DNA from 3 places in the Streptomyces sp. NPDC059696 genome. Region 2 is predicted to be linked to each of the others. Evidence: riboswitches for the same ligand, from Rfam matches in the RefSeq annotation. Region 2 holds a riboswitch; each other region holds the start of a gene.
The links. A riboswitch is a leader RNA that binds a small molecule or an ion and turns the genes downstream of it on or off. The one in region 2 is predicted to bind cyclic di-AMP.

Region 1 (10,153 bases), on a different contig from region 2:
CCGCCGGTGGCGCGGCCCTTGCGCGGGTACTGGTCGAAGGGGGTCAGCTTGGCCGTCGTCTGGACGGAGTCGTCCAGCGTGCCCCGCGAGCCCGCGACGGTGAAGACCACGGCGTCCACGGCCGGGTCCACCGCCGTGAACGAGATGACCTTCGCGCCCTCGGCGAGCTTGACGCCCGCCACACCACCGGCCGGACGGCCCTGCGGGCGGACCTGCGCCGCCTGGAAACGCAGCAGCTGTGCGTCGTCGGTGATGAAGACCAGGTCCTCCTCGCCGGTGCGCAGCTCGACCGCGCCGACGATCCGGTCGCCCTCCTTGAGGGTGATCACCTCGAGCTCTTCCTTGTTGGCCGGGTAGTCCGGCACCACGCGCTTGACGACGCCCTGGGCCGTGCCCAGTGCCAGGCCCGGCGACGATTCGTCGAGCGTGGTCAGGCAGACCACCGTCTCGTCGTCCTCCAGGGAGACGAACTCCGCCAGCGGGGCGCCGCCCGCGAGGTTCGGTGAGGGCAGCGACTCGGGCAGCTGGGGCAGGTCGATCACGTTCAGCCGCAGCAGCCTGCCCGCGGAGGTGACCGCGCCCACCTCGCCGCGGGCCGTGGCGGGCACCGCCGAGACGATCACGTCGTGCTTCACGCGCTTGGCGCCGGCCTCCTTCGCGAACGGCTCGCCGTTCGCCGTGCGGGCCAGCAGGCCCGTGGAGGACAGCAGCACCCGGCACGGGTCGTCGGCCACCTGCAGCGGCACGGCCGCCACCGGGGCACCGCCCGACTCCAGCAGGACCGTACGCCGGTCGGTGCCGAACTTCTTGGCGACCGTGGCCAGTTCGGAGGAGACCAGCTTGCGCAGCTCCGCGTCCGAGTCGAGGATCCGGGTCAGCTCCTCGATCTCCGCCGTGAGCCGGTCCTTCTCGGCCTCCAGCTCGATGCGGTCGTACTTGGTGAGACGGCGCAGCGGCGTGTCCAGGATGTACTGCGTCTGCACCTCGCTCAGCGAGAACTGCTCGATCAGGCGCTGCTTGGCCTGCGCGGAGTTCTCACTGGAGCGGATCAGGCGGATGACCTCGTCGATGTCGAGCAGGGCCGTCAGCAGACCCTCGACCAGGTGCAGCCGGTCCCGCTTCTTGCCGCGGCGGAACTCCGAGCGCCGCCGTACGACGTTGAAGCGGTGGTCGAGGTAGACCTCCAGGAGCTCCTTGAGCCCCAGGGTGAGCGGCTGGCCGTCCACCAGCGCCACGTTGTTGATGCCGAAGGACTCCTCCATCGGCGTCAGCTTGTAGAGCTGCTCCAGGACCGCCTCCGGCACGAAACCGTTCTTGATCTCGATCACCAGACGCAGGCCGTGCTCGCGGTCGGTGAGGTCCTTGACGTCGGCGATGCCCTGGAGCTTCTTCGACCCGACCAGGTCCTTGATCTTGGCGATGACCTTCTCGGGGCCGACCGTGAACGGCAGCTCCGTCACGACGAGACCCTTGCGACGGGCCGTCACCGGCTCCACCGACACCGTCGCCCGGATCTTGAACGTGCCGCGGCCGGACTCGTAGGCGTCCCGGATCCCGGACAGGCCGACGATGCGGCCGCCCGTGGGCAGGTCGGGGCCCGGGACGTGCTTCATCAGGGCGTCGAGATCGGCGTTGGGGTGCCTGATCAGGTGGCGGGCGGCGGCGATGACCTCGCGCAGGTTGTGCGGCGCCATGTTCGTGGCCATGCCGACCGCGATGCCCGAGGCGCCGTTGACCAGGAGGTTCGGGAAGGCGGCGGGCAGGGCCACCGGCTCCTGCTCCTGGCCGTCGTAGTTGGGGTTGAAGTCGACGGTGTCCTCGTCGATGGACTCCGTCATCAGGCTCGTGGCCTCGGCCATCCGGCACTCGGTGTACCGCATGGCGGCCGGCGGGTCGTCGTTGCCCAGCGAGCCGAAGTTGCCGTGGCCGTCGACCAGCGGGACCCGCATCGAGAAGGGCTGGGCCATGCGCACGAGGGCGTCGTAGATCGACGCGTCGCCGTGCGGGTGCAGCTTGCCCATCACCTCGCCGACCACGCGGGCGCACTTGACGTACCCCCGCTCGGGGCGCAGGCCCATCTCGCTCATCTGGTAGACGATGCGGCGGTGCACCGGCTTGAGGCCGTCGCGTGCGTCCGGCAGGGCGCGGGAGTAGATGACCGAGTACGCGTACTCGAGGAAGGAGCCCTGCATCTCGTCGACGACGTCGATGTCGAGGATCCGCTCCTCGTACGAGTCGTCGGGCGGCGGGGTCTTCGTGCTGCGGCGGGCCATCGCTGCCGGCTCCTTCTGTTTCCTGGTCGCTCGCCTACGGGCACTGATGCCGGTGATGAGAGGCCGATCGTGCTCGGACTTCGGGCCTCCGCGCGCGCTCGCCGTTCATCACCGGCGCGCCCTTCGGCTCGCTCATGCTGAAGCGTGAACGAGAACTGACGCCGACCATTGTGGACCGCCGCACTGACAACCGGGACCGCGACCCGGTCCGGGGCGCATCCCGTGCTGCGGGGCGAGGTCGCCGCCGGGAACTTCACCAGGGCTCCGCACGCTTGCATACAGTGGCAGGACCGGCAGAAATCCGCGGTCCGAACAACCGCTCAGCGATCGAGGGGACGTACATGCCCATGGGTCACACGGCCACAGCCCAGGCAGGCTCCGGAGGCCTGACAGCGACCGAGCACCGCCTGGCCAACGGCCTGCGCGTGGTGCTCTCCGAGGACCACCTGACCCCCGTCGCGGCGGTGTGCCTCTGGTACGACGTCGGTTCACGCCATGAAGTCAAGGGGCGTACCGGCCTGGCTCACCTTTTCGAGCACCTCATGTTCCAGGGCTCCGCGCAGGTCAAGGGCAATGGTCATTTCGAGCTCGTCCAGGGCGCGGGCGGCTCGCTGAACGGCACGACCAGCTTCGAGCGGACCAACTACTTCGAGACCATGCCCGCCCACGAGCTGGAGCTCGCCCTCTGGCTCGAGGCCGACCGCATGGGCTCGCTGCTGACCGCGCTCGACGACGAGTCGATGGAGAACCAGCGCGACGTCGTCAAGAACGAGCGCCGCCAGCGCTACGACAACGTCCCGTACGGCACCGCCTTCGAGAAGCTGACCGCCCTCATGTACCCGGAGGGCCACCCGTACCACCACACGCCGATCGGCTCGATGGCCGACCTGGACGCGGCGACGCTGGAGGACGCGCGCGCCTTCTTCCGCACCTACTACGCGCCGAACAACGCCGTGCTGTCCGTGGTCGGCGACATCGACCCGGAGCAGACCCTCGCCTGGGTCGAGAAGTACTTCGGCTCCATCCCCGGCCACAACGGCAAGCCCGCCCCCCGCGACGGCTCGCTGCCGGAGATCATCGGCGAGCAGCTGCGCGAGGTCGTCGAGGAGGAGGTCCCGGCCCGTGCCCTGATGGCCGCCTACCGCCTGCCGCACGACGGCACGCGGGAGTGCGACGCGGTCGACCTGGCCCTCACCGTCCTCGGCGGCGGCGAGTCCTCCCGCCTCTACAACCGCCTCGTGCGCCGCGACCGCACGGCCGTGGCGGCCGGCTTCGGCCTGCTGCGGCTCGCCGGGGCGCCCTCCCTGGGGTGGCTGGACGTGAAGACCTCCGGTGACGTGGAGGTTCCGGTCATCGAGACCGCCATCGACGAGGAGCTCGCCCGGTTCGCCGAGGAGGGCCCCACGGCCGAGGAGATGGAGCGCGCCCAGGCCCAGTTGGAGCGCGAGTGGCTGGACCGGCTCGGCACGGTCGCGGGCCGCGCCGACGAACTGTGCCGGTACGCCGTGCTGTTCGGCGACCCGCAGCTGGCCCTGACCGCGGTCCAGCGCGTGCTGGAGATCACGCCGGAGGAGGTCCAGGAGGTCGCCAAGGCCCGCCTGCGGCCCGACAACCGTGCGGTCCTCGTCTACGAGCCGACCGCCCCCGCAACCCCCGCCGACCAGGACGAGAACGAGGAGGCGGCCCGGTGACCGAGCTCGCCACGATGGACTTCCACCCCCGGCCGCAGGCGGGCGACGCCAAGCCGTGGGCCTTCCCCGCCCCCGAGCGCGGCGCGCTCGGCAACGGCCTGACGGTGCTGCGCTGCCACCGCCCCGGCCAGCAGGTCGTCGCCGTGGAGGTGCTGCTCGACGCCCCCCTGGACGCCGAGCCCGCCGGCCTCGACGGTGTGGCCACGATCATGGCCCGGGCGTTCTCCGAGGGCACCGACAAGCACTCCGCCGAGGACTTCGCGGCCGAGCTGGAGCGTGCCGGCGCCACCCTCGACGCGCACGCCGACCACCCCGGTGTCCGGCTCAGCCTGGAGGTGCCGGCCTCCCGGCTCGCCAAGGGGCTGGGGCTGATCGCCGACGCCCTGAGGGCGCCCGCGTTCGCCGACAGCGAGGTCGAGCGGCTGGTGAACAACCGCCTCGACGAGATCCCGCACGAGCTGGCCAACCCCTCGCGCCGCGGCGCGAAGGAGCTCTCCAAGGAGCTGTTCCCGGCGGACTCCCGCATGTCGCGGCCGCGGCAGGGCACCGAGGAGACCGTCGCCGCGATCGACTCCGCGGCCGTACGCGCCTTCTACGAGAAGCACGTCCGTCCCGCCACCGCCACCGCCGTGGTCGTCGGCGACCTCACGGGCATCGACCTCGACGCCCTGCTCGCGGACACGCTGGGCGCCTGGACGGGCTCCCCGGCGGAGCCGCGGCCGGTGCCGCCGGTGACCGCCGACGACACCGGCCGGGTCGTCATCGTGGACCGCCCCGGCGCCGTCCAGACGCAGCTGCTGATCGGCCGGATCGGTCCCGACCGGCACGACCGCGTGTGGCCGGCGCAGGTGCTCGGCACGTACTGCCTGGGCGGCACCCTCACCTCGCGCCTGGACCGCGTCCTGCGCGAGGAGAAGGGCTACACCTACGGCGTCCGGGCGTTCGGCCAGGTCCTCCGGTCCGCCCCGGACGGCACCGGTGCCGCGCTGCTCGCCATCAGCGGGTCCGTGGACACCCCCAACACCGGCCCCGCCCTGGAGGACCTCTGGACGGTGCTGCGCACCCTGGCCGCGGAGGGCCTGACCGACGCCGAACGGGACGTCGCCGTGCAGAACCTGGTCGGCGTGGCGCCGCTCAAGTACGAGACGGCGGCGGCCGTCGCGAGCACGCTGGCCGACCAGGTCGAGCAGCACCTGCCCGACGACTACCAGGCCACGCTGTACCGGCAGCTCGCTGCGACCGGCACCGTGGAGGCCACCGCGGCGGCCGTCAGCGCCTTCCCGGTGGACCGCCTGGTGACGGTCCTCGTCGGTGACGCGGCGCAGATCAAGGCCCCCGTGGAGGCCCTCGGCATCGGCGAAGTCACCGTCGTCTCCGCCGAGTAGCAGCCGAGGAGCGGCAGGCACGCGCAGGGGCCCTGGATGTCTTTGAAGGCACCAGGGTCCCTTTGTGCCCGAATTGGTATGGGAGTTGCCTGTCTGACCTGTGGGATGCGCTACAAAAGCCGGGATTCGTTTGGGAATTGAAAGCGGCGCCGCTTAGCGTCGTCCGGGCTGTTCGTCAGGCAGTGCGCCGCGCCCGCGGCACCGGACAGTCATCGCCGAGTCCCCGTACGGCGCGAGCCAGGGGAGCCGGGGACCCACCGCAGTCCCTGGGGTGAATCGGACTCCCGCGCGTGCCGCGAGGGAGCCCGTAGGAGACCTTCCTGCTCCGAACCCGTCAGCTAACCCGGTAGGCGAGAGGGAAGGAAAGGATCAGCCACCACATGGCGTTCACTCGCGCCACCGGGAAGCACCGGCGTCCCAGCAGGATCCAGCGCGGCACCGCCCGTGCGGCAGGCGTGGCGGCCCTCGCCACCACCGGCGTGATCGGCACCGTGGCGGCCCCCGCGGCCTTCGCCGCCGAGCCCAGCGCGGAGCAGACGGGTCTCACCCCGGTCGTCACCATGGGCGACACCGTCGCCCAGCAGATCGACGCCCAGGCCGTCGCGCAGCATCAGGCCGCCGAGGAGGCCGCCGCCAAGCAGAAGGCCGAGGAGGCCGCCCGCAAGCGGGCCGCCGAGGTGGCCGAGCGGGCCAAGGAGGCGGCCGAGAAGGCCCGTGCGGCCAAGGAGCGCGCCGCCCGCGAGGCCGAGCGCAAGCGCCTCAACGCCTTCGTGGCCCCGATCTCCGGCTCGTACGTGTCCACCGCCTACAAGGCCAGCAGCGGTCTGTGGTCCTCCGGCAGCCACACCGGCGTGGACTTCCACGCCGCCAGCGGCACCTCCGTCCACGCGGTCGGCATGGGCGAGGTCGTCGAGGCCGGCTGGGGCGGCTCCTACGGCAACAACATCGTGATCAAGATGAACGACGGCACGTACACCCAGTACGGCCACCTGTCGTCCATCGGCGTCTCGGTCGGCCAGAAGGTCACCCCCGGCCAGCAGATCGGCCTGTCCGGCGCGACCGGCAACGTCACCGGCCCGCACCTGCACTTCGAGGCCCGTACGAGCCCCGAGTACGGCTCGGACATCGACCCGGTCGCCTACCTCCGTTCGCACGGCGTCAGCCTCTGACCGGAAGCTCGTCGCCGTTTTCGAAAGCCCCGGCTCCCCGAGCCGGGGCTTTCGGCGTTCGCGCACCGCGTGACGGCACCCCGGTCGCCTCCGGGCGGCTCCTCGGATGTCCGCTGTCCAAAAAATATCCATGGATTCCCGCTGGCCGTCGGAAATTCCGGCTCATTGCAATAGAGTCACGGAACACGCGCCGCTCGCCGGCGTTTCACGGGGATTAAGCGGAGGTCGGTCATGCGTATTCCCGCGCACTCGGTGTGCACCGCCATCCGGGACGACATCGTCGCGGGGGTCCACGCGCGCGGCAGCCGGCTCACCGAGGAACTCCTGGCCCGCCGATACGGCGTCTCGCGGGTACCGGTCCGGGAGGCGCTGCGCACGCTGGAGGCCGAGGGCTTCGTGGTGACCCGCCGGCACGCGGGCGCGTGCGTGGCCGAACCCACCGAGCAGGAGGCGGCCGACCTGCTGGAGATGCGGATGCTCCTGGAGCCGCTCGGTGCGGCCCGAGCCGCCCAGCGCCGCACCGAGGCGCATCTGAAGGTCCTGCGCGGCCTGGTCCGCCTGGGCCAGGACCGGGCCCGTCGCGGCACCAGCGACGACCTGCGCTCCCTGGGCGTGTGGTTCCACGAGACGCTCGCCCAGGCCTCCGGCAGCCCCGCCCTGACCTCGATGCTCACCCAGCTCCGCCACAAGATCACGTGGATGTACGCCGTGGAGGCGCCGCTCAGCCCGGTGGAGTCCTGGACGGAGCACGGCGCGATCGTGGACGCGGTGGCGCGTGGGGACGGCGAGCGCGCGCGGGCGGTCACGGCGCTGCACATCGAGCGCGCGACCGGAGCGCACCGCCTGCGGATCGGCCCCGCGGCGGAACGGGCCGATCGCGTGAGGAAATCGCAACATGCCGTAAACACGGAGAGCCTGCGGCATTAACACGGCGGCCGTATACAAAGAGGGGGAAATTCCCCGAGTTCTTCGACGTGTGTTCTCGTGGGATTAATTTCCGCTGCCTGGCCGCGGAAATCGCTTCTCCCTGACGATCGCCAATGGCGAAGGGCCCGCCCGGTGAATTCGGACGAGCCCTTCACTGTGCGCCGGATCGGGCGCCGGGGAAATCAGACGGTCTCGGGCAGTTCCTCGAGACCCTCGGAGACCAGCTTCGCCAGCCGGTCGAGGGCGGCGTCCGCGCCCTCGGCGTCGGAGGCGAGGACGATCTCCTCGCCCCCCTGGGCGCCGAGGCCCAGGACGGCCAGCATCGAGGCCGCGTTGACGGGGTTGCCGTCAGCCTTGGCGATCGTCACCGGGACGCCTGCGGCCGTGGCGGCTCGGACGAAGATGGAGGCGGGGCGGGCGTGGAGGCCCTCGGCCCAGCCGACGTTGACGCGGCGCTCAGCCATGTGTTGCTGCCCTTCGGTGTTCAGGGTTGTCTAGACCAGTTTCCCATATGGTGAAGCCCACCCGGAGCGGTCCTGTCGTTCCGCTCCGGAAGGTGCCGTCGGATCGCGGCCTCGACCCGACTGACGCCCTCCACAGACTGCCTCGCGCCGTTGTCAGGCGCTAGCCGTACTCTGGGGCCCATGCAGACCTCGCCGGACCGGCACGAGTATCCCGCCCACTGGGAAGCCGACGTGGTGCTGCGCGACGGAGGCACCGCGCGCATCCGGCCCATCACCGTTGATGACGCCGATCGCCTGGTCAGCTTCTACGAGCAGGTCTCCGACGAGTCGAAGTACTACCGCTTCTTCGCGCCGTACCCTCGCCTGTCCGCCAAGGACGTCCACCGCTTCACGCACCACGACTTTGTGGACCGGGTGGGACTCGCGGCCACGGTCGGCGGCGAGTTCATCGCCACCGTACGCTACGACCGGATCGGCGCAGACGGAACGCCCGCGTCCGCACCCGCCGACGAGGCCGAGGTCGCCTTCCTCGTGCAGGACGCCCACCAGGGCCGCGGGGTCGCCTCCGCCCTGCTCGAACACATCGGAGCCGTCGCCCGCGAGCGCGGCATCCGCCGCTTCGCCGCCGAGGTGCTGCCCGCCAACACCAAGATGATCAAGGTGTTCACGGACGCCGGCTACACCCAGAAGCGCAGCTTCGAGGACGGCGTCGTCCGTCTGGAGTTCGACCTCGAACCCACCGACCGCTCCCTCGCCGTGCAGTACGCGCGCGAACACCGCGCCGAGGCACGCTCGGTGCAGCGGCTGCTGGCCCCCGGCTCGGTCGCCGTCATCGGCGCCGGCCGCACACCGGGCGGCGTGGGCCGCAGCGTCCTGGGCAACATCCGGGACGCGGGCTTCACCGGCCGCCTGTACGCGGTGAACAAGGCCCTCCCCGAGGGGCACAAGGAGCTCGACGGCGTACCCGCCCACCGTTCGGTGCGGGACATCGACGGCCCGGTCGACCTCGCGGTCGTCGCCGTCCCCGCCGAGCACGTCCCCGAGGTCGTCACCGAGTGCGGCGAACACGGCGTGCAGGGGCTGGTCGTGGTGTCCGCCGGGTACGCCGAGAGCGGCCCCGAGGGGCGCGAACGCCAGCGCGCCCTGGTGCGGCACGCGCGTACGTACGGCATGCGGATCATCGGCCCCAACGCCTTCGGCATCATCAACACCTCACCCCGGGTACGCCTCAACGCCTCCCTCGCCCCCGAGGTGCCGCGCCCGGGCCGGATCGGCCTGTTCGCCCAGTCCGGCGCCATCGGCGTCGCCCTGCTGTCCCGGCTGCACCGGCGCGGCGGCGGCGTCACGGGCGTCACCGGCGTCTCCACCTTCGTCTCCTCCGGCAACCGCGCCGACGTCTCCGGCAACGATGTCCTGCAGTACTGGTACGAGGACCCCGACACCGACGTCGTCCTCATGTACCTGGAGTCCATCGGCAACCCCCGCAAGTTCACCCGTCTCGCCCGCCGTACGGCCGCCGCCAAGCCCCTGGTCGTCGTCCAGGGCGCACGCCACGGCGCCGCTCCCCAGGGGCACGCCGTGCGGGCGACCCGGCTTCCGCACGCGACCGTGTCGGCGCTGCTGCGGCAGGCCGGTGTCATCCGCGTCGACACCATCACCGAGCTGGTCGACGCGGGCCTGCTCCTCGCCCGCCAGCCCCTGCCCGCCGGGCCCAGGGTGGCGATCCTCGGCAACTCCGAGTCACTCGGCCTGCTGACGTACGACGCGTGCCTGGCCGAGGGCCTCAGGCCGCACCCTCCGCAGGACCTCACCACGGCGGCCTCCGCGGCCGACTTCCACACGGCCCTGTCCCACGCGCTGGCCGACGACCGGTGCGACGCCGTCGTCGTCACCGCCATACCGGCGGTGGGGGAGGGCTCGGTCGGTGACGCGGCTCTCGCCGAGGCCCTGCGCTCGGCATCGGCGGCGGCTCCCGGCAAGCCGGTCCTGGTGGTCCACGTGGAGCTCGGCGGCCTCGCGGAGGCCCTGTCGGCGGCGGCCAGCACCGCACCGCAGGCCGCGGCGGACGCCGCCGACGTCCCACGCCCGGCACACACCGGGCGACGACCCCCGGCCCCCGAGGCGCGGGTCGACACCGAGGGCACCGAGGACACCGGCCGCGTCCCCGCCGCCGAGGCCACCGAGGACACCCGTCTCATCCCCGCCGCCGAGGCCACCGACCACACCCGCCTCATCCCCGCCTAC
Region 2 (10,153 bases):
CTTCGCCGTGTACGCGGCGTTCATGGTGCCCATCTTCGGGCTGCTGACGTGGCTGGTGATCTGGACGCGGCAGCGGGAGCTGAAGACCATCCGGGCCGAGCTGCCCGCCTACACCGTGGCCGGCTGGCTGACCCCGGCCGAGCCGTACGCGCTCGGCTCGATGCGGGCCCGGCGGATCGCCCGCCAGTACGCCCGCCGCCACCTCGGCAGGGCGGCGGCCCGGGAGGTGGCCCGGTACGAGGCGTACGCGACGTCCCTGGCGTTCCTGCGGCACCGGGCCCGGCGGGGCGGTGCCCGGGCGGACTTCGCCGTACGGGAGGGGGAGCTCCTCGGCGAACTGTGGCGGCGCCGGGAGGTGTCCCGCCCCGCGCTGGACCACGCGGCGCGGATCACCGCCCCTCCGGTCCCGGTGGCGGCCCCGCCCTGGCCGGTCCACGGCGTGTACGGCTACGGCTACGGCTACGGCTACGGCTACGGCTACGCCCACCAGCCGACCCGGCCGACGCCGTACCCGGCGTACAACCCGTACCGCTCCTGACCCCGACCCGGACCAACCCCCCGGCAGCCGACACCACAGCCCCTGCCACTCCCGGGCCCTGCCCAGCCCGAACCCCAAGACCTCGGCGGCCGGCGCCGCAGTCCGCTCAGGCCGAGGCCTCGGTCAGTCGCTCGATCTCCGTCTCCGTCAGCGTCAGCTCTCCGACGCCGACCAGTGCGGGCAGCTGCTCCACCGTCCGCGCGGAGGCGATCGGCGCCACCACGGTCGGCTGGGCGGCGAGCCAGGCGAGGGCCACGGTGGCGACGGGCACGTCATGGGCTCCGGCGATCTCGTCGAGGGCTGCGAGCACCCGCCGCCCCCGCTCGGTCTCCAGATGCTTGGCGGCACCGCCCGCCCGCGCGCTCTCCACCGTCGTACCGGGCCGGTACTTGCCCGTCAGGAAGCCTGAGGCGAGCGCGTAGTACGGCACGGCCGCGAGGCCGGCCCGCTCGGCGAGGTCCTGGAGCTCGCCCTCGTAGGTCTCGCGGGAGACCAGGTTGTAGTGCGGCTGGAGGGCGACGTACCGGGCGAGGCCCTCGCGGTCGGAGAACTCCAGGGACTCCCGCAGCCGCTCGGCGGAGATGTTGGAGGCGGCGATGTGCCGCACCTTCCCGGCCTTCACGAGGGCGTCGAGCGCGCCGATGATCTCCTCGACGGGCACGTCGGGCTGATCGAAGTGCGTGTAGTAGAGGTCGATGTAGTCGGTGCGCAGGCGTCGCAGGGAGGCGTCGGCGGCGGCCGTGATGGTCGCGGCGGACAGTCCCCGGAACTCGGGGTGCTGGCTGACCTTCGTGGCGACGACGACGTCGGAGCGGTTGCCGCGAGCTTCGAGCCACGTGCCGAGGATGGTCTCGGACTCCCCGCCCCGGTTGCCGTCGGCCCAGGCCGAGTAGACGTCGGCGGTGTCGACGAAGTTGCCGCCGGCGGCGGTGTACGCGTCGAGGACGTCGAAGGACCGGGCCTGGTCGGCGGTCCAGCCGAAGACGTTGCCGCCGAGGGCGAGGGGGAAGACCTCGAGGTCGGAGGAGCCGAGCTTGCGAAGAGAAGTCATGCCCGGTGTCAACGACCGGACGGGAGGATCTCATTCCGCAACGGCTGCGGAACTCCCGTGGACACCGCGCGTGCCGCTTACGGGTTCAGTCCCTTGCCGCGCAGCCAGGCCATCGGGTCGATACCGCTCGCGGAGCCGCCGGAGTGGACTTCGAGGTGCAGGTGCGCCCCGGTGACGTTGCCGGTGGCGCCGACGCGGCCGATCACGTCGCCGGTGCTGACCTTCTGGCCGACGCTGACGCCGATGGAGGACTGGTGCGCGTACCAGATCTCGGTGCCGTCATCGAGGGTGAGGACGGTCTTGTAGCCGTAGGAGCCGTTCCAGCCCGCCTCGGTGATGGTGCCGCTGTGCACGGCCTTGATCGGCGTGCCCGTGGGGGCGGCGAAGTCCAGGCCGGTGTGGTAGCCGGAGGACCAGTAGGCGCCGGCCTGGCCGAACGTCGAGGTGAGGGTGTACGAGGAGGTCGGCAGGGTGAACTGCTTGGCGAGGGTGGCGAGCCGCTCGGCCTCGGCCTTCTTCCTGGCCTCCTCCTCCGCCTTCTTCTTGGCCTCGGCGGCCTTGGCCTTGGCTTCCTGCTCCGCCTTGGCGACGGCTTCCGCCGCGGCCTTCTCGGCGGCGGCCGCGGCGTCCTGCGCGGCCTTGGTCTCGATCTGCTCCTGCTGGTGCTCGACCTGGGCCATGATCCGGGCGCGCAGCGCCTCGCCGGCACCGGAGGTGCCCTCGGCCTGCTCGGTGGCCGCCGTGGCGGTGCCGAGGCTGCTGAGCGGGGTGGCGGAACCTTCGGGGGTGTCGTCGTCCGAGATGAGGGAACCCACCGAGGGCAGGTCCGGAACGGAGATGGACACCGGGGGCTTGCCGGTCTGGGCACTGGCCATGCCGCCGGCTCCCACGGCGGCTATGACGCCTACGCCCAGGACGGTGGAGCTGCGGGCGAGACCTCCGCCGCGCTGCTTGGTGACGCGATGCCGGCCGCGGACGGGACGGATGGACTCCTCGGTGGGGTTCCACTCCTGGAACGGGCCCTCGTCGGTGCGCTGACCGCCGTAGCCGAAGGTGTCGTTCTCGCGCTTCGGCGCGTACGGGGCCGTGGGGGCAGGCCGGTTGGACGCCACGTGGGCGTGCTCCTTTCCTTCCTTCTCGCCTACCGGGTTAGCTGACGGGTTCGGAGCAGGAAGGTCTCCTACGCGCGTATACCTGCCGTGCTTCCACGGTGGTATCCGCCCGATTCACCCCAAGTGGTGGTTCCCCGGTTCCCTTTCGGGATTCGGCGCGTGCGCACGGAGCCGCCTTCTGTGACGGCTGGGACGACCGCGCTGCGTTATCGAACGTTAATGGAGGCGCGGGGGGTATTCCAGCGATTCCGCTTGATCATTAACCTTTTTCGCGCGGACTTACCTGCCATGACCGGTTTAAATCGGGCGAGTTGACCACCGTGCAGGTGACCGGCGGGTTTTGACGGTGTGTCAGTTGTTATGCGGAACGGGACGGTTCGCTCACCGACCGTAGCGAGCCACCGGGCAGCCTCGGAACCACCGGGCAAGCCCCCGGAAAACACCGAGGGCCGGAACCCTTTCGGATTCCGGCCCTCGGCCTTCAGTAGCGGGGACAGGATTTGAACCTGCGACCTCTGGGTTATGAGCCCAGCGAGCTACCGAGCTGCTCCACCCCGCGTCGTTGTGTCACCAGTGTACGCCATCCGCGGGACCGCTCGCACACACCCTCCGTCCGGCCCGTACTCAGCGCACCAGGTGGCGGTTCGGGGCCTTGGCCCGCTCCTGGTGTTCCGGCAGGACGAGGACCTCCACTCCCCGGGCCGCCAGCAGGCCGCTGCCGTCGGCGTCCGCCACGAAGGTGTCCGGCTCGCGCCAGGCCGTGACGACCCGCCGGACGCCCGCGTCGAGGATCAGCCGGGCGCAGGGCGCGGGCCGGGAGGCGCGGCGGGCGCACGGCTCCAGGCTGCTGTACACCGTCGCGCCGGGCAGGCGCGGGTCGGCGGGGTCGAGCTTCGCGAGGGCCGCCTCCTCGGCGTGCACCACCGGGTCGCCGCCCTCGCGGGAGTGGCCGCGGGCCAGTTCCGTGCCGTCGGCGGCGACGACGACCGCACCCACGCTGAACGCCGTGTCCGACGGCGGGCAGTGCTCGGCCAGTTCACAGGCGAGGGCCAGCCAGTGGTGGTCGGCGGCGGCGGGCAGGGGGCCGGTGCCCGGGGCGGTCGGTTCGTAGCGCATCAGGACGACGTCCTCGATCCGCCGCGACTCCAGCAGCCGGAGGCGGCCGCCCTGGTAGCCGCCCGGGCCGAAGAGGCGGGGCGCCCGGGGGTCGCCCACGAAGAGCGGGGCGAGGACCAGCTGGAGTTCGTCGGCCAGACCCTGGGTGAGGAGCTGGGTGTGGATCAGGCCGCCGCCCTCGACCATGAGCCGCCCCACGCCCCGGACGTCGTGCAGGTGCGTGAGCAGCCGCCGCCAGTCCAGCTCGGTGCCGAGCGGGACGACGTCGGCGGCGAGGCCGAGCGCGCGGGCGCGTCGGGCACCCCGGTCGGTCGTGTAGAGGAGCTTCTCGTCGCCGGTGTGCCAGAAGCGGGCGTCCGGGTCGAGGTCGCCCGAGCCGCTGACGGTGACCTTCAGGGGGTACTCGGGTTGACCCGCGGCCGTGCGGGCGGCCCGGCGCCGCTCCGAGTTCACCAGCAGACGCGGGTTGTCGGCGCGGAGGGTGCCGGCGCCGACCAGGATCGCGTCGACGCCGGCCCGGACCTCGTCGACCCGGTCGAAGTCGGCCGGACCGGACAGCAGCAGCCGGTCGGGTCCGGTGTCGTCCAAGTAGCCGTCGAGGGAGACGGCGGCGGACAGCAGGACGTACGGGTGAGGCATCGGTGCTCCGCGGCTGGTCGGGACGGCGGGACGGACAGGGCTTGGTTCAAGTTTGAAACAAACCTACACTGGCGGCATGACGACTCGCTGGCTCACCCCCGAGGAGCAGCGCGCCTGGCGCGCCTACATCGCCGCCTCGCTGCTCCTGGAGGACGCGATCGACCGGCAGCTCCAGCAGGACGCCGGCATGCCGCACCTGTACTACTCCATCCTGTCCGTCCTGTCGGAGTCCCCGGAACGGCGGCTGCGCATGACCGACCTCGCCGAGCGGCTGAAGATCACGCGCAGCCGGCTGACGTACGCGGTCACCCGGCTGGAGAAGGACGGCATGCTGCGGCGCGAGGCCTGCCGGTACGACAAGCGCGGCAGCATCGCGGTGCTGACCGACGAGGGGTTCGCCGTGCTGGAGCGGGCGGCGCCCGGGCATGTCGAGACCGTGCGCAGCGCCCTGTTCGACCGGCTCAGCGAGGAGCAGGTGAGCCAGCTGGAGGAGATCTCCGCGGCGATCGCGCAGGGCCTCCAGGAGGACGGGCCGCGTGCGGCGGCGGACGACGTGCCGTGGCGGCGGAGATCTTCACCCAGCTGTTCGTGACCCGCGTCACACCCAGCGGAATCCTCGTTGCTTCAAATTTAAAGCACGAGTAGGGTTCCAGGCGTGGATCTGCTTCAAATCTGAAGCAGTGCGGCTGTGCAGCCGAACAGGAAACGGACCCCGGAGGCCCCGTATGCCCGACACTCCCGCCGTCGTCGCCACCCCGCGCTCGCGCGTCCGGGTCCCGCTGCGCTTCCACGACGGCTACGAGGCGGACGCCGAGCTCGTCACGTTCTACGGGCTGGCGGACGGCCGGGAGCACGTGGCCGTGGTCCTCGGAGAGCCCGGCCCGGTCCCGCTGGTGCGGCTGCACTCCGAGTGCCTGACCGGGGACGTGTTCGGCAGCGCCCGCTGCGACTGCGGCCCGCAGCTGCGCGAGGCGGTCGAGCGCATCGCCGAGCGCGGCGGCGTCCTCCTCTACCTCCGCCAGGAGGGCCGCGGCATCGGCCTGTACAACAAGCTCGACGCCTACGCCCTCCAGGACGAGGGGCTCGACACGTACGAGGCCAACGCGGCGCTGGGGCTGCCGGAGGACGCCCGCGACTACACCGCGGCGGCCCAGATGCTCCGGGCGCTGGGCATCGGCGAACTCGACCTGCTCTCCAACAACCCGGACAAAGCGGACCAGTTGCGGTCCCTGGGCGTCGGCGTCCGCGACCGGGTCCCCACCGGCGTCTTCACCACCGCCCACAACGTCCGCTACCTGCGCGCGAAAGTCCTCCAGACCCAGCACACGCTGCCGCTCGCGGCGCTGGCGGAGCTCAACGCGGGCTGATCGGCGGTCGGTCCGGACGGGCGCTGAACCGGGCTGCTTGCCCTTCGGTTCATCGGGTACAGCCTTTGCAAGAGGGCGACCTCATCAGTACCCGTGCGTTTATGGAAGTGACCGTTTCGTGACCGATCTCGGCGGCCCCGGCAACCACCGGGCGAGGGGACCGGGCGAGGGCCCGGAGGCCGTCGCAGCGCAGATCGCCGATGCCGTGGAGAGCCTGGTGGCGCTGTGGTCGGTCGCCGCCCAGGAGGCGTCCCTGCGGCTGTCACCGCACCAGTTGCGGGCGTTGCGCACCGTGCAGGCCGCACCCGGGCTGAATCTCACGGCCCTGGCGGACGGCCTGGACATCGGTCTCCCCACGGCCAGCCGCCTCTGCGACCGTCTGGCCGCGGCCGGCCTGCTGGAACGGGCCCCGCATCCCGACACCCGCCGCGAAGTTCAACTGTGGCTCACGACACATGGACACCACGTCCTGGGCGAGGTCGCCGGCCGCCGCGTCCAGGCCCTGACCGCGGCACTGGCGGCCATGAAGCCCGCGGAACGGGCGGCGCTGAGCAGGGGGTTGCGGGGCTTCCTCATGGCCCGCACCACGCTGCCGTCGGACACCGGCAGCCCGAAGGACCGCTGAGAAACCGCCCCCCGGCAGCACCCGCCACCGCCAGGCCTCACCCACCCGAACCCTCGCCACACCCGCCGCCGGCAGGCCTCACGTGCCCGAGCCGTGGTGGCTTTCGCCTCCTGCGGTGAGGACCGCCACGCAGGTGTCGTCCCGCACCGGGCGGGCCGCGCTGCCCGCGTCCCGGAGTACCACCGTGGCGGCCACCGCCGGGTCGCAGCCGGGCAGGACGCCGTCGTCGGGCGGCGTCCAGCGGCTGGGCAGACCGTCGCTGTGCAGCACCAGCAGACTGCCCGGGTGCCACGGCACGCGCTGCACGGGCACCGACGCCGGCGCCTGCGCGCCCACGATGCCCGGGTGGGACAGCAGCGGCTTCCACGCACCGTCGGTCCGCAGCCGGGCACCGACGTTGCCGATCCCGGCAAAGCTCAAACGCTCTTCCCGCAGGTCCAGTTGGGCCACGGCGACGGCCGCGCCCCGGGTGGGGCGAAGAGCCCGGCCCAGACTCCGCAGGATCTCCGCCGGCGGCAACTCGCCCAGGCCGCGCAGCCCCTCCACCGCCGCGGTGGAGGCCTCGGCGGCCTTCTCCCCGTGGCCGAGCCCGTCGGCGAGCAGCAGGGTCAGACGGTCACCGCTGCGCACCCGGCCCCAGGCGTCCCCGGAGTGCTCGGCCCTGCCGAGGGACACGTTGACGCCCCCGGCGCGCGGCCCGGCCGGAGGCGGCCCCTGGTTGCGGACGGCCGGCTCATGGCCGATGCGGGCCATCACGACGGTGCCCCGGCCCGGCGCGCTGTGCAGGTCGAAGTCGTTCGCTATGCGCCGGCACGTCCCGAGCCCGGCGCCCAGCGAGGCGGCGACGGTCGTGGTGTAGCCGTCGCGCATCGCCGCCGCGACGTCCGGGATGCCGGGTCCGTGGTCGAGCGAGACGAGCTGCACGACCGGCCGGCGGTCGCCGTCGTGCGCGCGCTCCACGAGGTTGATCAGCACCCGCCCGCCCTCGGCGTGCCGCAGCAGGTTGGTCGCCAGTTCCGTCGCCACGAGCGCGGCGGTCGCGGTCCGGTTCGCGGGCAGGCCGGCGCAGGCGCTGGCCTCCTCGGCCGCCACCCGCACGTCCCGTACCCGCGTCGAGTCGTCCTCCACCGGCACGTCCCAGACCCTGCTCATCACGGCACCGTCCGGGAGGGCGGCACGACGGTGGCCCAGGCGGTGACGGTGACGGTGGTCCCCTCACCGGGCCGGCTGTCCACCTCGAACTCCTGCACCAGCCGCTTGGCGCCGCTCAGGCCGAGCCCGAGGCCGCCGCCGCTGGTGTAGCCGTCGGTGAGCGCCTGGTCCAGGTCGCGGATGCCGGGCCCGGTGTCGACGAAGGCCAGCCGCAGTCCGCGCGACGACGCGGCCTCCAGCGGGGTGATCTCCACATGGCCGCCCCCGCCGTGGACGAGGGTGTTGCGGGCCAGTTCGCTCGCCGCCGTGACGAGCTTGGTCTGCTGCACGAGCCCGAAGCCGAGCTCGGCTGCGGCCTGCCGGACCTGCTGCCGCACCCATGCCAGATCGGCGTCCGAGCCGATCGGCAGGCTGGCCGGACCGGCATGGCGGGAAGCCTGCATCATGGACTCCCCTCACCCCGGCGCGTGGTGACGCCGAGGAGCTCCATCGCACGTTCGACGTCCAGGGCCGTTTGCAGGCCGGGCAGGGTGAGCCCCAGCTCGACCAGCGTGATGGCCACGGCCGGTCGCATCCCGGCCAGTACCGTACGGGCCGCCAGCAGCTTGGCTCCGGCGGCGATCTCGGCCAGGACCCGCCCCAGGAACGAGTCGACGATCTCCACACCGGAGATGTCGATCACCACCCCGGTCACCCTGCTGTGCGAGATCCGGGCCGTGATGTCCTGCTGGAGCTGCTCGGCCATCCCGTCGTGCAACTCCCCCTGGAGGGTGACCAGCAGGACATCGCCCAGCTGGAGGACGGGCACGGTGAAGCCGTGTCCGCCCACGGGCCCGTGGCCCGCGATCCCGGTCACCGCGTGCCCGCGTCCGCCGCCGCGCCGGCCGCCCTCAGCGGTGCGATCTCGACCCCCTGCTGGCTGAGCGCGTAAGCGAGCGCGTCGGCCAGGCTGGAGCGGGTGAGCACCGTGCCGAGGTCGATGCCCAGGTGGACGATGGTCTGCGCGATCGCGGGCCGGATGCCGGAGACGATGCACTCGGCGCCCATCAGCCGCGCCGCCGCCACGGTCTTCATCAGGTGCTGGGCGACCAGCGAGTCGACGGTGGGCACGCCGGTGATGTCGAGGATGGCGTACCGGGCGCGCTCGGCGACGATCGCGTCCAGCAGACTCTCCATGACGACCTGGCTGCGCGCGCTGTCCAGGGTGCCGATCAGCGGTACGGCGACGGTGCTCTCCCACAGCTTGATCACCGGGGTGGCCACCTCGTGCAGCTGTTCGCGCTGCCGGGCGATCAGCTCCTCACCCGCGCTGACCGTGGTCTCCATCACGACCAGGCGCAGCGTGCCCATGAGCACCGTCAGCGCCACCACGGCGTCCTGCGCCTCGGGGGCGTACGGCTCGGGGAACTCGGCGCGCAGCAGCTCGGTCACCGGCTCGCGCAGCGAGGCCACCTCGCCGGCGACCCCGTCCAGGTCCATGCCCGTGCGGGCGCGGGAGGCGGCCATCCGCCCCAACTGGTCGCGCACGGCCTCGAAGCCGGACGCGCGGATGTCGTCCAGCCGCCCGGACGCCGCCACGGCCGCCAGGCTCGCGGCCACGGCCCGGCCCGCCTCCACCGCCTCGTCCCGGGACACGGTGAACACCGTGCGGAACAGCGCGGCGTCCGCCCACCGTTGGGCGATCTGCTCGCGGCGCCGCTCCAAGAAGGCGCTGACCTGGTACGCGACCGGCTCCTGTTCCGCGTTCTCTTCCGACACCGACACTTGTATCGCTCCCTTGCACGGGCGGACCGAGGTCACACGACGGCGCCTCAGCCGTTAATTGCCGTATGACAAACATTAGTGCCGACGTACGGCACCACCAAACAACTGCCCTCCGCTGTCCCTGACCTGCGCCTGCCCCATCCCTTACCGCCCACGCCAGTCCAGACACACCACGAGGGCGTCGTCGTCCGGGGTGGACCCGCCGCGGTGGCCCGTCAGTTCACGCAGGACGGCCCGGGGCACCTCGGCGGCCGGCAGCAGCCGGGTCGACTGGATCGCCCGGGCCAGGGCGGCGTCCCCGTAGGCCTCGCCGCCCGGGGAGGCCACGTCGTAGACCCCGTCGCTGACGAAGACCAGCCGGTCGCCCGGCTCGACCCGGAACTCCTGGAGCACGTAGTCGGTCTCCTCGAACATGCCGAGCGGCAGCTGGGCGTCGAACGGCACCCGCTCCACCGCGCCCCGGCGCATCCGCAGCAGCTGCGGCGACCCGGCGTCCACCGCGCACACCCGCCCGGTCGCCAGGTCGATGTCCAGCATCAGCACGGACAGGTAGCAGCGGCCCCGGTAGTGCGCGTACACCGCCTGGTCGGCCAGGGCCGCCTGGTCGTCGATGGACAGCCCGGCCCGGCGCGCGTTGCGCAGCGCGTTGATCGCCAGGTTCGTCAGCAGGGAGGCCTCCATGCCCTCCCCCATGCCGTTGGTGACGTAGAGGCTGAGCCGGTCGGCGGAGGCGGACCAGTCGAAGTTGTCGCCGAAGATCGCGTAGGCGGGCTCCAGTTGCGCGCCCAG
Region 3 (10,153 bases), on a different contig from region 2:
TCTACTTCCTGGTCGTGGACATCGGCCACCACGCCGCGCAGCGGAGGTTCACCGGCTACGCCTCGCCTCACGCGGCGACCGTCACCCACACCCCGTACGGCTACCCGCACCCCGCGCCGCCCTACGCACCGACGTCCACCCCCGTCCCGCGGCCCACCGCGCCCCCCACACCCGCGACGCCCCCCACACCCGCGCCGCCGCACACACCCCCCGCGCACCACACCCCCACCGCACACGACACGCCGCCGGGCCCGGGCGCGATCCAGCCGCCCCCGGCCCCCCAGCGGCCCGCCCCCGCCCGCATCGACCAGGTCCGCGCCGAACTCGACGAGCTCAGCGACTACCTGCGCCGGCACGAGGGCGACGGTCACGCGGGCGGCCGGCGCGGCGACGCCCCCGAGGACGGACGGTGACCGCGGCGGCGGGACGGGTCGTCGCCGGCCGCTACGAACTGTCCACCGTCCTCGGGCAGGGCGGCATGGGCCAGGTCTGGACGGCGTACGACCAGCGGCTCGACCGCCGTGTGGCGGTGAAGCTGCTGCGCCCCGACAAGGTGGCCGGCCAGGACGCGGAGGAGCTGCGCCGCCGCTTCGTGCGCGAGTGCCGGGTGACCGCGCAGGTCGACCACCCCGGCCTGGTCACCGTGCACGACGCGGGCAGTGAGGGCGAGGAGCTGTTCCTCGTCATGCAGTACATCGACGGGTCCGACCTCGCCGGCCACCTCGCCGAGCACACTCCGTACCCCTGGCAGTGGGCGGTCGCGGTCGCCGCGCAGCTGTGCGCCGTGCTGAGCGCCGTGCACGCGGTGCCGATCGTGCACCGCGACCTCAAGCCGCGCAACGTGATGGTGAAGCAGGACGGCACCGTCACCGTCCTCGACCTCGGCGTCGCGTCCGTGATGGACACGGACACCACCCGCCTCACCCACACCGGCACCCCCATCGGCTCGCCCGCCTACATGGCCCCGGAGCAGGCGATGGGCGGCGCGGTCGGCCCGTACACCGACCTGTACGCGCTCGGTGTGGTCCTGCACGAACTGCTCAGCGGCGATGTGCCCTTCTCCGGCTCCACGGCCCTCGGCGTCCTGCACCGGCACCTGTACGAACCGCCGCTGCCCGTGCGCCGCCTGCGGCCCGAGGTGCCCGAGGCCCTGGAGGCCCTCGTCCTGCGCCTGCTCGCCAAGGACCCGCAGCACCGGCCCGCCTCCGCGCAGGAGGTCTACGAACACCTGGAGCTGCTCCTGCCGTCGCGCGGGACCCCCACCGGAGCGGCCCTCGACCCCACCCGCCCCTTCCTGCGCCCGCACGCCCCCTGGCCGGATCGCGCGCGCACCCCGGCGCCCCGGCCCGCGCCCGCCGCACCCGTCACCGAGGCCCCGGGGCACACGGACATCGCCCGCGCCGTCGACGAGGTCAAACGCCTCCTCGGCGAGGGCCGCGTCACCCAGGCCGTCGACATCCTCGGCGGCATCCTGCCCGCCGCGGCGGAACAGCACGGCGCGCACTCCCCGGTCGTGCGCACCCTGCGCAAGCAGTACGCGGCGACCCTCCTGGACGACGGCCAGTACCGGCGCGCGCTGCCCGAACTGCGCCGCCTCGCCGACGAACGCGCCGCCGAGGCGGGCCAGGCCGACCCCCAGGCCCTGCGCTTCCGCTACGAGGCCGCCCAATGCCTGGAACAGCTGGGCGACCCGGCCGCGGCGCTCGCCGAGTACCGCGCGGTGCTGCCCTACTACGAGAACCAGTACGTCGCCGCCGGGGGCCCGGAGCTGGCGCACGACGTACGCCGCCGGATCGGCCACCTGCTGCTCGCCCTCGGCGACCGCGGGGCCGCCCACGACACCCTGGCCCGGCTGCTGCACGACGTGGAACGCACCCACGGCCCCGGGCATCCGCTCGGCGCGGAGATCCGCCGGACGCTCCAGTGGCTGGGGCAGGTCCGCGGCTGACGGGCGACCCGGAGGCGCGGCGGTGCCCGAAGTCCCGGTGAATCGTTGGTCGAATGGGTTGGCCAGAGCCTGGTCACTGCCTACCATCGATCACCGCAAGACCTTGTGCACCGTCGCACAAACTCCTCAGGAGGTCTCCTTGCACCGCCGCCGTCGCACCGCGCTCGTCCTCACCGCCGCGATCGCCGCCGCGGCACCCCTGCTCACCGCCTGCGGGAACGACGCGCATCCCGGCGCGGCGGCCGTGGTGGGCGGACAGCGCATCACCGTCTCCCAGCTGGACGAGCGGGTCGGCGAGGTCCGCGCGGCCCAGCGGGCGGCCGTGCAGGACCAGGCCCAGTACCAGCAGGCCATCGCCCGGACCGGCACCCTCACCCGCGACACCCTGCACACGATGGTCCTGGACCGGGTGCTGCACCGCGCCGCCCAGGACGCCGGGGTGACGGTCTCCCGCAAGGAGGTCCAGGCGATGCGGTCCGGCCTGGAGCAGCAGGCCGGCGGCGCGAAGGGTCTGGAGACGACCTGGCTCCAGCAGTACGGGATCCCGCCGCAGCGCCTCGACGAGAACCTCCGCTTCCAGCTGGAGGCCCAGAAGCTCGCCGAGAAGCTCGGCACGAGCACCGACCGTCCCGAGTTCTGGAAGGCCCTCTCCGACGCCTCCAAGGACCTGAACGTCGACCTCAACCCCCGCTACGGCACCTGGGACGTCCAGAAGAGCAGCCGCGCCGACGCGAAGACACCCTGGGTCCGCGACGTCACGGCGGCACAGACGCAGCAGGGCATGTAAGCAGGCGGGGGCCGCCGCCCCTGCGGCGGCCCGCCCTCCACCGCCCCCTGTGGACAACTTCGGGTGCTGTCCGTGGCGTGGGATAGCTTCGAAGCGTGAACGCCAACAGCCCCGAAGCCACCCCGGGCCCCGAGCGGACCGCTCCCGACGCGGCCGCCCCGCCCGGCCGCGTCGTCCTGCTCACCACCAGCCACCGCGTCGCCCCCGGCCTGCTGTCCTGGCCGGCCTGGCAGGCCCTGCACGAGGCCGACCGGGTGCTCTGCGCGGACGGCACGCACCCACAGCTGCCGTATCTGCGTGAGGCCGGGATCGACGTCGCCGAGGCGTCCCCGACCGCGCAGGAGCTGGTCGACGCCTGCGCCGGCGGGCACACGGTGGTCGTCGTGGCGACGGGCGAGGGCGAGCCGGCCCTGACCGACGGCCTGGCCCGCCTCGCCGGCACCGGCCGCGTCGCCATGCCCGAGCTGGAGCTGCTGCCGGCCTCCTACGACCTTCCCGGCGCCCGGCTCCTGGACCTCGTCCAGGTCATGGACCGCATCCGCGCCGAGTGCCCCTGGTCCTCGCAGCAGACCCACGAGGGCCTGGCCAAGTACGGCATCGAGGAGGCGTACGAGCTCGTCGAGGCGATCGAGGAGGGCGACCGCGACGAACTGCGCGAAGAGCTCGGTGACGTCCTCCTCCAGGTCGTCTTCCACGCCCGCATCGCCGAGGAGGGCCGCCCGGAGGACGGCGAGGACCCCTTCTCCATCGACGACGTGGCCGGCGGCATCGTCGCCAAGCTGATCCACCGCCACCCGCACGTCTTCGGCGACGCGACGGCCACCACCCCCGAGGAGGTCAAGGAGCACTGGCTGCGCACCAAGGCGGTCGAGAAGCAGCGCACCTCGATCACCGAGGGCATCCCCCTCGGCCAGCCCGGCCTCGCCCTCGCCGCCAAGCTGGCCTCCCGCGTCCGCACCGCCCGCCTGGACATACCGCTCCCGCCCGTCGAGGGCATCGGCTACGACCTGCTGGCCCTGGCCGTGCGTGCCGAGTCGGAGGGCGTCGACCCGGAGGCGGCCCTCAGGGCGGCGGCCCGCGCGTACCGCGACGCGATCCGCCAGGCGGAGGGCTAGACACCCGCCCGGTCGTGCGGATCGCGCCGGCATCTCGGACGCCGAGCCCGGACGCCGAGAGCCGGACGCCGGACGCCGAGCAGGGACGCCGTGCCCGGACCCCGAGCCCGGACGCCGGGCAGGGACGCCGGGCAGGGACGCCGTGCCCGGACGCCGAGCCCGGACGCCGGGCCGGACGCCGAGAGCCCGGACGCCGTGCCCGGACGCCGTGCTCGGACGCCGGGCAGGGGTGCCGCTCGAAGCCGGATACCGTCGACGTGTGACCGACCAGCACAGCCCCAGCCCGCCCCCGCCGGCCCCCGACCTCTTCACCTGGGAGTTCGCGAGCGACCCCTACCCCGCCTACGCCTGGCTTCGCGAGCACAGCCCCGTGCACAGGACGCGGCTCCCGAGCGGTGTGGAGGCCTGGCTGGTCACGCGGTACGCCGACGCCAAGCAGACGCTCGCCGACCCCCGGCTCTCCAAGAACCCCGCGCACCACGACGAACCGGCGCACGCCAAGGGCAAGACGGGGATCCCCGGCGAGCGCAAGGCCGAGCTGATGACGCACCTGCTCAACATCGACCCGCCGGACCACACCCGGCTGCGGCGGCTCGTGTCCAAGGCGTTCACACCCCGCCGGGTCGCCGAGTTCGCGCCACGGGTGCAGGAGCTCACCGACACCCTCATCGACGGCTTCGCGGCCAAGGGCTCCGCCGACCTGATCCACGAGTTCGCCTTCCCGCTCCCCATCTACGCCATCTGCGACCTGCTCGGCGTCCCGCGCGAGGACCAGGACGACTTCCGCGACTGGGCGGGCATGATGATCCGTCACCAGGGCGGGCCCAGGGGCGGTGTGGCGCGGTCGGTGAAGAAGATGCGCGGCTACCTCGCCGACCTCATCCACCGCAAGCGCGAGGCGCTGCCGGCCGAGCCAGCCCCCGGTGAGGACCTCATCTCCGGCCTGATCCGCGCCTCCGACCACGGCGAGCACCTCACCGAGAACGAGGCGGCGGCCATGGCCTTCATCCTGCTGTTCGCCGGTTTCGAGACGACCGTCAACCTGATCGGCAACGGCACCTACGCACTGCTCACCCACCCCGGGCAGCGCGCCCGGCTCCAGGCGTCCCTCGCCGCCGGGGAGAGCGCCCTCCTGGAGACCGGCGTCGAGGAACTCCTCCGCTACGACGGCCCCGTCGAACTCGCCACCTGGCGCTTCGCCACGCAGTCCCTCACCCTCGGCGGGCAGCGCATCGAGGAGGGCGACCCCGTCCTCGTCGTCCTGGCCGCCGCGGACCGGGACCCGGAGCGGTTCGCCGACCCGGACGTGCTGGACCTCTCCCGCCGCGACAACCAGCACCTCGGATACGGCCACGGCATCCACTACTGCCTCGGCGCCCCGCTCGCCCGCCTGGAGGGCCAGACCGCGCTCGCCACGCTCCTCACCCGCCTCCCGGACCTCCGGCTGGCCGCGGATCCGGCCGAGCTGCGGTGGCGCGGCGGTCTCATCATGCGCGGGCTGCGCACTCTGCCGGTGGAATTCGCACCGGCGGCGCCGGCGGCACCGGTAGCCCCGGGCGGACGTGACGAAACATCAGACCTGTGATCTTCACGTGATCTACGCGGCATGAACTTGTGACAAGTGATCGACTGCCGATACGTTCACCCATCAACGCGGCGGGGAATCACGCCGCGTCGGTCACTGCTGTCTCGCGAAAGGTCTCCGTATGCTCTCCGGGAACGGTCGGCACCGTCGCCCCCGCCAGGCTCCGGCTCTCCTCGTGGCGGCCGGAGTGACCGGCTCCGCCATCGCGATCCCCCTCCTCGGGGCCTCCGGCGCCAGCGCGGCCGACGGCACGACCTGGGACCGGGTCGCGGACTGCGAGACCGGCGGCGCGTGGAGCCAGAACAGCGGCAACGGCTACTACGGCGGTCTGCAGTTGTCCCAGGAGGACTGGGAGAACCACGGCGGTCTCGACTACGCCGCGAGCGCCGACCTGGCCAGCCGCTCCCAGCAGATAGCCGTGGCCGAGAGAGTCCTCGCCGACCAGGGGGTCGGCGCGTGGCGCACCTGCGGCCTGCTCTCCGGCCTGGAGCAGGGCAAGGGGACGGGGTCATCCGAATCATCGGACTCGTCCGACTCGTCCGACTCGTCCGGCGAAGTGGACTCGCCCGGTTTGCTCGACTCGCTCGGTTCGTCCCCTTCGGGCGACGCGTCCCCGTCCCCCTCGTCGTCGGCTGACGGGTCGTCGGACGCGAAGGGCAAGGGCGCCGATCCGGACAAGTCGCCCGAATCAGGATCGTCGCAGGGCCGCCAGTCCGACGACTCCTCGCCGGCCCCCTCCGAGAGTGGCGCGTCCGACACGTCGCGGTCCGCGGGCGGCTCCTCGAAGTCGGCCGACACCGGCTCCGGTCGCCACCGCGGCCCCAGCGCCGACGAGACGCAGGGCGCCGAGGACGGCCGTACGGGTGAGTCGGCGGGACGTCACGCCTCGCGCGGTGACGACAGCTCCCGTGAGGCCTCCGAGGGTGCCTACATCGTGGGTGTCGGCGACAGCCTCTGGTCCATCGCCGACTCCCTTGAGGTCAGCGGCGGATGGCACGCGCTCTACGAGGGCAACGAGAAGGCCGTCGGCGCCGACCCGGACCTCATCCTCCCCGGTGAGAAGCTCACGGTCGAGGGCGAAGCGGACGAGAAGTAGCGGTTCGGGCAGTGCGGAAACCGGGGCGGAAGTCGCCCCGAAACCGCGCGAGTTAGCGTCCTGATTCGCGACTGATGTCCTGTTTGGGGCCCGTGAGAGATAGATCTCAGAAGCCCTGATCGTCTTTGAAATTCCGTCGATCGCGTGTCTACGGTCGTGACCGCTCGCCACCGCGAGCCCCGGCTGCCGCAACGCCGAATCCTGCCAGCGGCCGCACGGGAACAGTCGTCGCGTCAAGCGCCGTAGGCAGGAGCGGGGGACCCAAGGTAGGTGCCCGACCGGCAGGTTGTGCCGGAAGGGCTTGGGGTGAAGCCGTGTCCCGGGAGGGACGCGGCCGGGCAACTCAACCGGCCCGAACCCGACAGCTCACCTCGCAGGCGTCGGTGAGGGGATCCATCCATGCTGTTTTCCGGCAAGGGCAAGCACCGTCGTCCGTCCAAGGCCACCCGCGCCGCCGCGCTCGCCGGTGTCACCGGTGTCGCCATCGCCGCCCCGCTGATGGCGGCCGGCAACGCCTCCGCCGCCACCGCCTCCGAGTGGGACGCCGTCGCCCAGTGCGAGTCCGGCGGCAACTGGTCCATCAACACCGGCAACGGCTACTACGGCGGTCTGCAGTTCTCCGCCTCCACCTGGGCCGCGTACGGCGGCACCCAGTACGCCTCCACCGCCGACCAGGCCAGCAAGGACCAGCAGATCCAGGTCGCCGAGAAGGTCCTGGCGAGCCAGGGCAAGGGCGCCTGGCCGGTCTGCGGCAAGGGCCTGTCGAGCGCCGGCTACACCGGCAGCGGTTCCTCCAGCGACTCCGGCAGCTCCGCGCAGAGCCAGCAGAGCCAGCAGAGCACCGAGTCCCGCGAGACCCAGGAGCAGCCGGCCTCCCGCTCCGACGAGCGCCCGGCGGCCAAGAAGACCGTCACCACCCCGACCGGCAAGAAGGTCAAGAAGGGTGACGGCGAGTACAAGGTCGTCAAGGGTGACACCCTCAGCTCGATCGCCGCGGACCAGAAGGTCAAGGGCGGCTGGGAGAAGCTGTTCGAGCTGAACAAGGACATCGTCGAGGACGCCAACCTCATCTACCCGGGCCAGCAGCTGCACCTGAAGTAAGCAGCGGCCCACGCCGGACCCCGCGGGGTCCGGCCCACCCGGACCCCCGGGTCCACGGGCTCCCCGCCCCGGTGCGTCACCCCCCGTACGCACCGGGGCGGGGTTTTTTCGGCAACGGGCTTTGTTCCGTTCGGAAACAATTTACGCTCGGTTCTGTCCATGGGGTGGGCGACCCGGTGGCCGATCGCCCCGGGCCGGTTAGGCTCATGTCGCGAGCCACCGGGCCCGCACCTCGCCGGGTCCGCGCGACCCGCGTACCGCGTCACATCAAGAAGGAGATGCTCGTGCCGTCCATCGACGTCGTCGTAGCCCGGGAAATCCTGGACTCCCGAGGCAACCCCACGGTCGAGGTCGAGGTCGGCCTCGACGACGGCAGCACCGGTCGTGCCGCCGTCCCGTCCGGCGCCTCCACGGGCGCCTTCGAGGCCATCGAGCTCCGCGACGGCGACTCGAACCGCTACCTCGGCAAGGGCGTGGAGAAGGCCGTCCTCGCCGTCATCGAGCAGATCGGCCCGGAGCTGGTCGGCTATGACGCCACCGAGCAGCGCCTGATCGACCAGGCGATGTTCGACCTGGACGCCACCGACAACAAGGGCTCCCTCGGCGCCAACGCCATCCTCGGCGTCTCGCTCGCCGTCGCCCACGCCGCCTCCGAGGCCAGCGACCTGCCGCTGTTCCGCTACCTGGGCGGCCCCAACGCGCACCTGCTGCCGGTGCCGATGATGAACATCCTGAACGGCGGCTCGCACGCCGACTCCAACGTGGACATCCAGGAGTTCATGATCGCCCCGATCGGCGCGGAGTCCTTCTCCGAGGCCCTGCGCTGGGGCGCCGAGGTCTACCACACGCTGAAGAAGGTCCTGAAGAGCAAGGGCCTGGCCACCGGCCTCGGCGACGAGGGTGGCTTCGCCCCGAACCTCGGCTCCAACCGCGAGGCCCTCGACCTCATCCTCGAGGCCATCAAGGAAGCCGGCTACACCCCCGGCGAGCAGATCGCCCTGGCCCTCGACGTCGCCGCCTCCGAGTTCTACAAGGACGGCTCCTACACCTTCGAGGGCAAGACCCGCTCCGCCGCCGAGATGACCGAGTACTACGCGGAGCTCGTCGACGCGTACCCGCTCGTCTCCATCGAGGACCCGCTGTTCGAGGACGACTGGGAGGGCTGGAAGACCATCACCGCCAAGCTCGGTGACAAGGTCCAGCTCGTCGGCGACGACCTGTTCGTCACCAACCCCGAGCGCCTCGCCCGCGGCATCGAGGAGGGCGCGGCCAACGCGCTGCTCGTGAAGGTGAACCAGATCGGTTCCCTCACCGAGACCCTGGACGCCGTCGAGCTGGCCCAGCGCAACGGCTTCAAGTGCATGATGTCCCACCGCTCCGGCGAGACCGAGGACGTCACCATCGCCGACCTGGCCGTCGCCACCAACTGCGGCCAGATCAAGACCGGCGCCCCGGCCCGCTCCGAGCGCGTCGCCAAGTACAACCAGCTGCTGCGCATCGAGGAGATCCTCGACGACGCCGCGGTCTACGCCGGCCGCAGCGCCTTCCCGCGGTTTCGCTCTGCGAACCAGTAAGCACGGCAAGGGCTGAACCCGGCGGGTCAAGCCTGAGCCAGTCGTACGTACGTCCCCGTACCCGGTCCCGTACCGTGTCCGGGGACGTACGCGCGTAGGACGGTGGAGCGGGAGGCGGACAGATGGCCGTGAAGGACCGGGACCGGTTCTCCACCGCGACCAGGATCCGGTTGCTCGGAGAGCAGACCGCGGCCCGGGTCTACCGTTCCCAGACCAGGCGCCAGGCCCGCCGCTCGCGGCTGACCGGCCGGGCCGCGCTGCTCGCCCTGGTGATGTGCTCGCTGATCGTGGCCCTGGCCTACCCGATGCGGGAGTACGTCTCGCAGCGCGCCGAGATCGACGACCTGCAGCGCGAACAGCGGCAGGCCCGCGAGCGCGTCGAGCGGCTGCGCGACCTGAAGGCGCGCTGGCAGGACGACGCGTACGCCGAGCAGCAGATCCGGCAGCGGTTGCACTACGTGATGCCGGGGGAGACGGGCTTCATCGTCGTCGACCCGCACGCGGCGCGGCAGTCGCGCACCGACCTGGGGGCGGCCGACCGCCCCTGGTACACCAACGTCTGGGACGGGGTCGACAAGGCCGACGCCGCCGACCGGTGACCCGAGCCCCAGCCAGTGACCTGAACCCAGAGAAAGACAGCCTGAAGACAGTCATGGAAACGCCCCCGCCGACCACCCCGCGCACCGAGCCGACCGACGCCGACGTCGAGGCCTTCAAGCAGCAGCTCGGTCGGCCCCCGCGCGGCCTGCGCGCGATCGCGCACCGCTGCCCGTGCGGACAGCCCGACGTCGTCGAGACGGCCCCCCGCCTGCCCGACGGCACGCCCTTCCCCACGCTGTACTACCTGACGTGCCCGAAGGCGAACTCGGCCATCGGCACGCTGGAGGCCAACGGCGTGATGAAGGAGATGACCGAGCGGCTCGGCTCGGACCCGGAGCTGGCCGCCG

Region 1: another riboswitch for cyclic di-AMP. It lies ahead of ACFV20_RS21120 (M23 family metallopeptidase); the one in region 2 lies ahead of ACFV20_RS03820 (M23 family metallopeptidase).
Region 3: another riboswitch for cyclic di-AMP. It lies ahead of ACFV20_RS28290 (transglycosylase family protein); the one in region 2 lies ahead of ACFV20_RS03820 (M23 family metallopeptidase).

What each region holds. Positions count from the first base shown of each region.
Region 1 is NZ_JBHWFG010000018.1:110,588-120,740, forward strand. It holds gene ACFV20_RS21105 (DNA topoisomerase (ATP-hydrolyzing) subunit A) at 1-2,273, opposite strand, end outside; gene ACFV20_RS21110 (M16 family metallopeptidase) at 2,621-3,964, shown strand; gene ACFV20_RS21115 (M16 family metallopeptidase) at 3,961-5,349, shown strand; cyclic di-AMP (ydaO/yuaA leader) riboswitch at 5,553-5,717, shown strand; gene ACFV20_RS21120 (M23 family metallopeptidase) at 5,730-6,518, shown strand; gene ACFV20_RS21125 (GntR family transcriptional regulator) at 6,750-7,445, shown strand; gene ACFV20_RS21130 (HPr family phosphocarrier protein) at 7,628-7,909, opposite strand; gene ACFV20_RS21135 (GNAT family N-acetyltransferase) at 8,090-10,153, shown strand, end outside.
Region 2 is NZ_JBHWFG010000003.1:20,849-31,001, forward strand. It holds gene ACFV20_RS03810 (PrsW family intramembrane metalloprotease) at 1-538, shown strand, start outside; gene ACFV20_RS03815 (aldo/keto reductase) at 645-1,589, opposite strand; gene ACFV20_RS03820 (M23 family metallopeptidase) at 1,667-2,701, opposite strand; cyclic di-AMP (ydaO/yuaA leader) riboswitch at 2,713-2,869, opposite strand; tRNA gene ACFV20_RS03825 (tRNA-Met) at 3,187-3,260, opposite strand; gene ACFV20_RS03830 (dihydrofolate reductase family protein) at 3,326-4,456, opposite strand; gene ACFV20_RS03835 (MarR family winged helix-turn-helix transcriptional regulator) at 4,533-5,048, shown strand; gene ribA (GTP cyclohydrolase II) at 5,182-5,823, shown strand; gene ACFV20_RS03845 (MarR family winged helix-turn-helix transcriptional regulator) at 5,942-6,448, shown strand; gene ACFV20_RS03850 (SpoIIE family protein phosphatase) at 6,527-7,600, opposite strand; gene ACFV20_RS03855 (ATP-binding protein) at 7,600-8,043, opposite strand; gene ACFV20_RS03860 (STAS domain-containing protein) at 8,043-8,456, opposite strand; gene ACFV20_RS03865 (STAS domain-containing protein) at 8,453-9,364, opposite strand; gene ACFV20_RS03870 (PP2C family protein-serine/threonine phosphatase) at 9,509-10,153, opposite strand, start outside.
Region 3 is NZ_JBHWFG010000030.1:89,319-99,471, reverse strand. It holds gene ACFV20_RS28320 (hypothetical protein) at 1-413, shown strand, start outside; gene ACFV20_RS28315 (protein kinase) at 452-1,948, shown strand; gene ACFV20_RS28310 (SurA N-terminal domain-containing protein) at 2,088-2,735, shown strand; gene ACFV20_RS28305 (nucleoside triphosphate pyrophosphohydrolase) at 2,831-3,850, shown strand; gene ACFV20_RS28300 (cytochrome P450) at 4,110-5,435, shown strand; gene ACFV20_RS28295 (transglycosylase family protein) at 5,557-6,531, shown strand; cyclic di-AMP (ydaO/yuaA leader) riboswitch at 6,760-6,926, shown strand; gene ACFV20_RS28290 (transglycosylase family protein) at 6,931-7,632, shown strand; gene eno (phosphopyruvate hydratase) at 7,917-9,206, shown strand; gene ACFV20_RS28280 (septum formation initiator family protein) at 9,329-9,805, shown strand; gene ACFV20_RS28275 (DUF501 domain-containing protein) at 9,859-10,153, shown strand, end outside.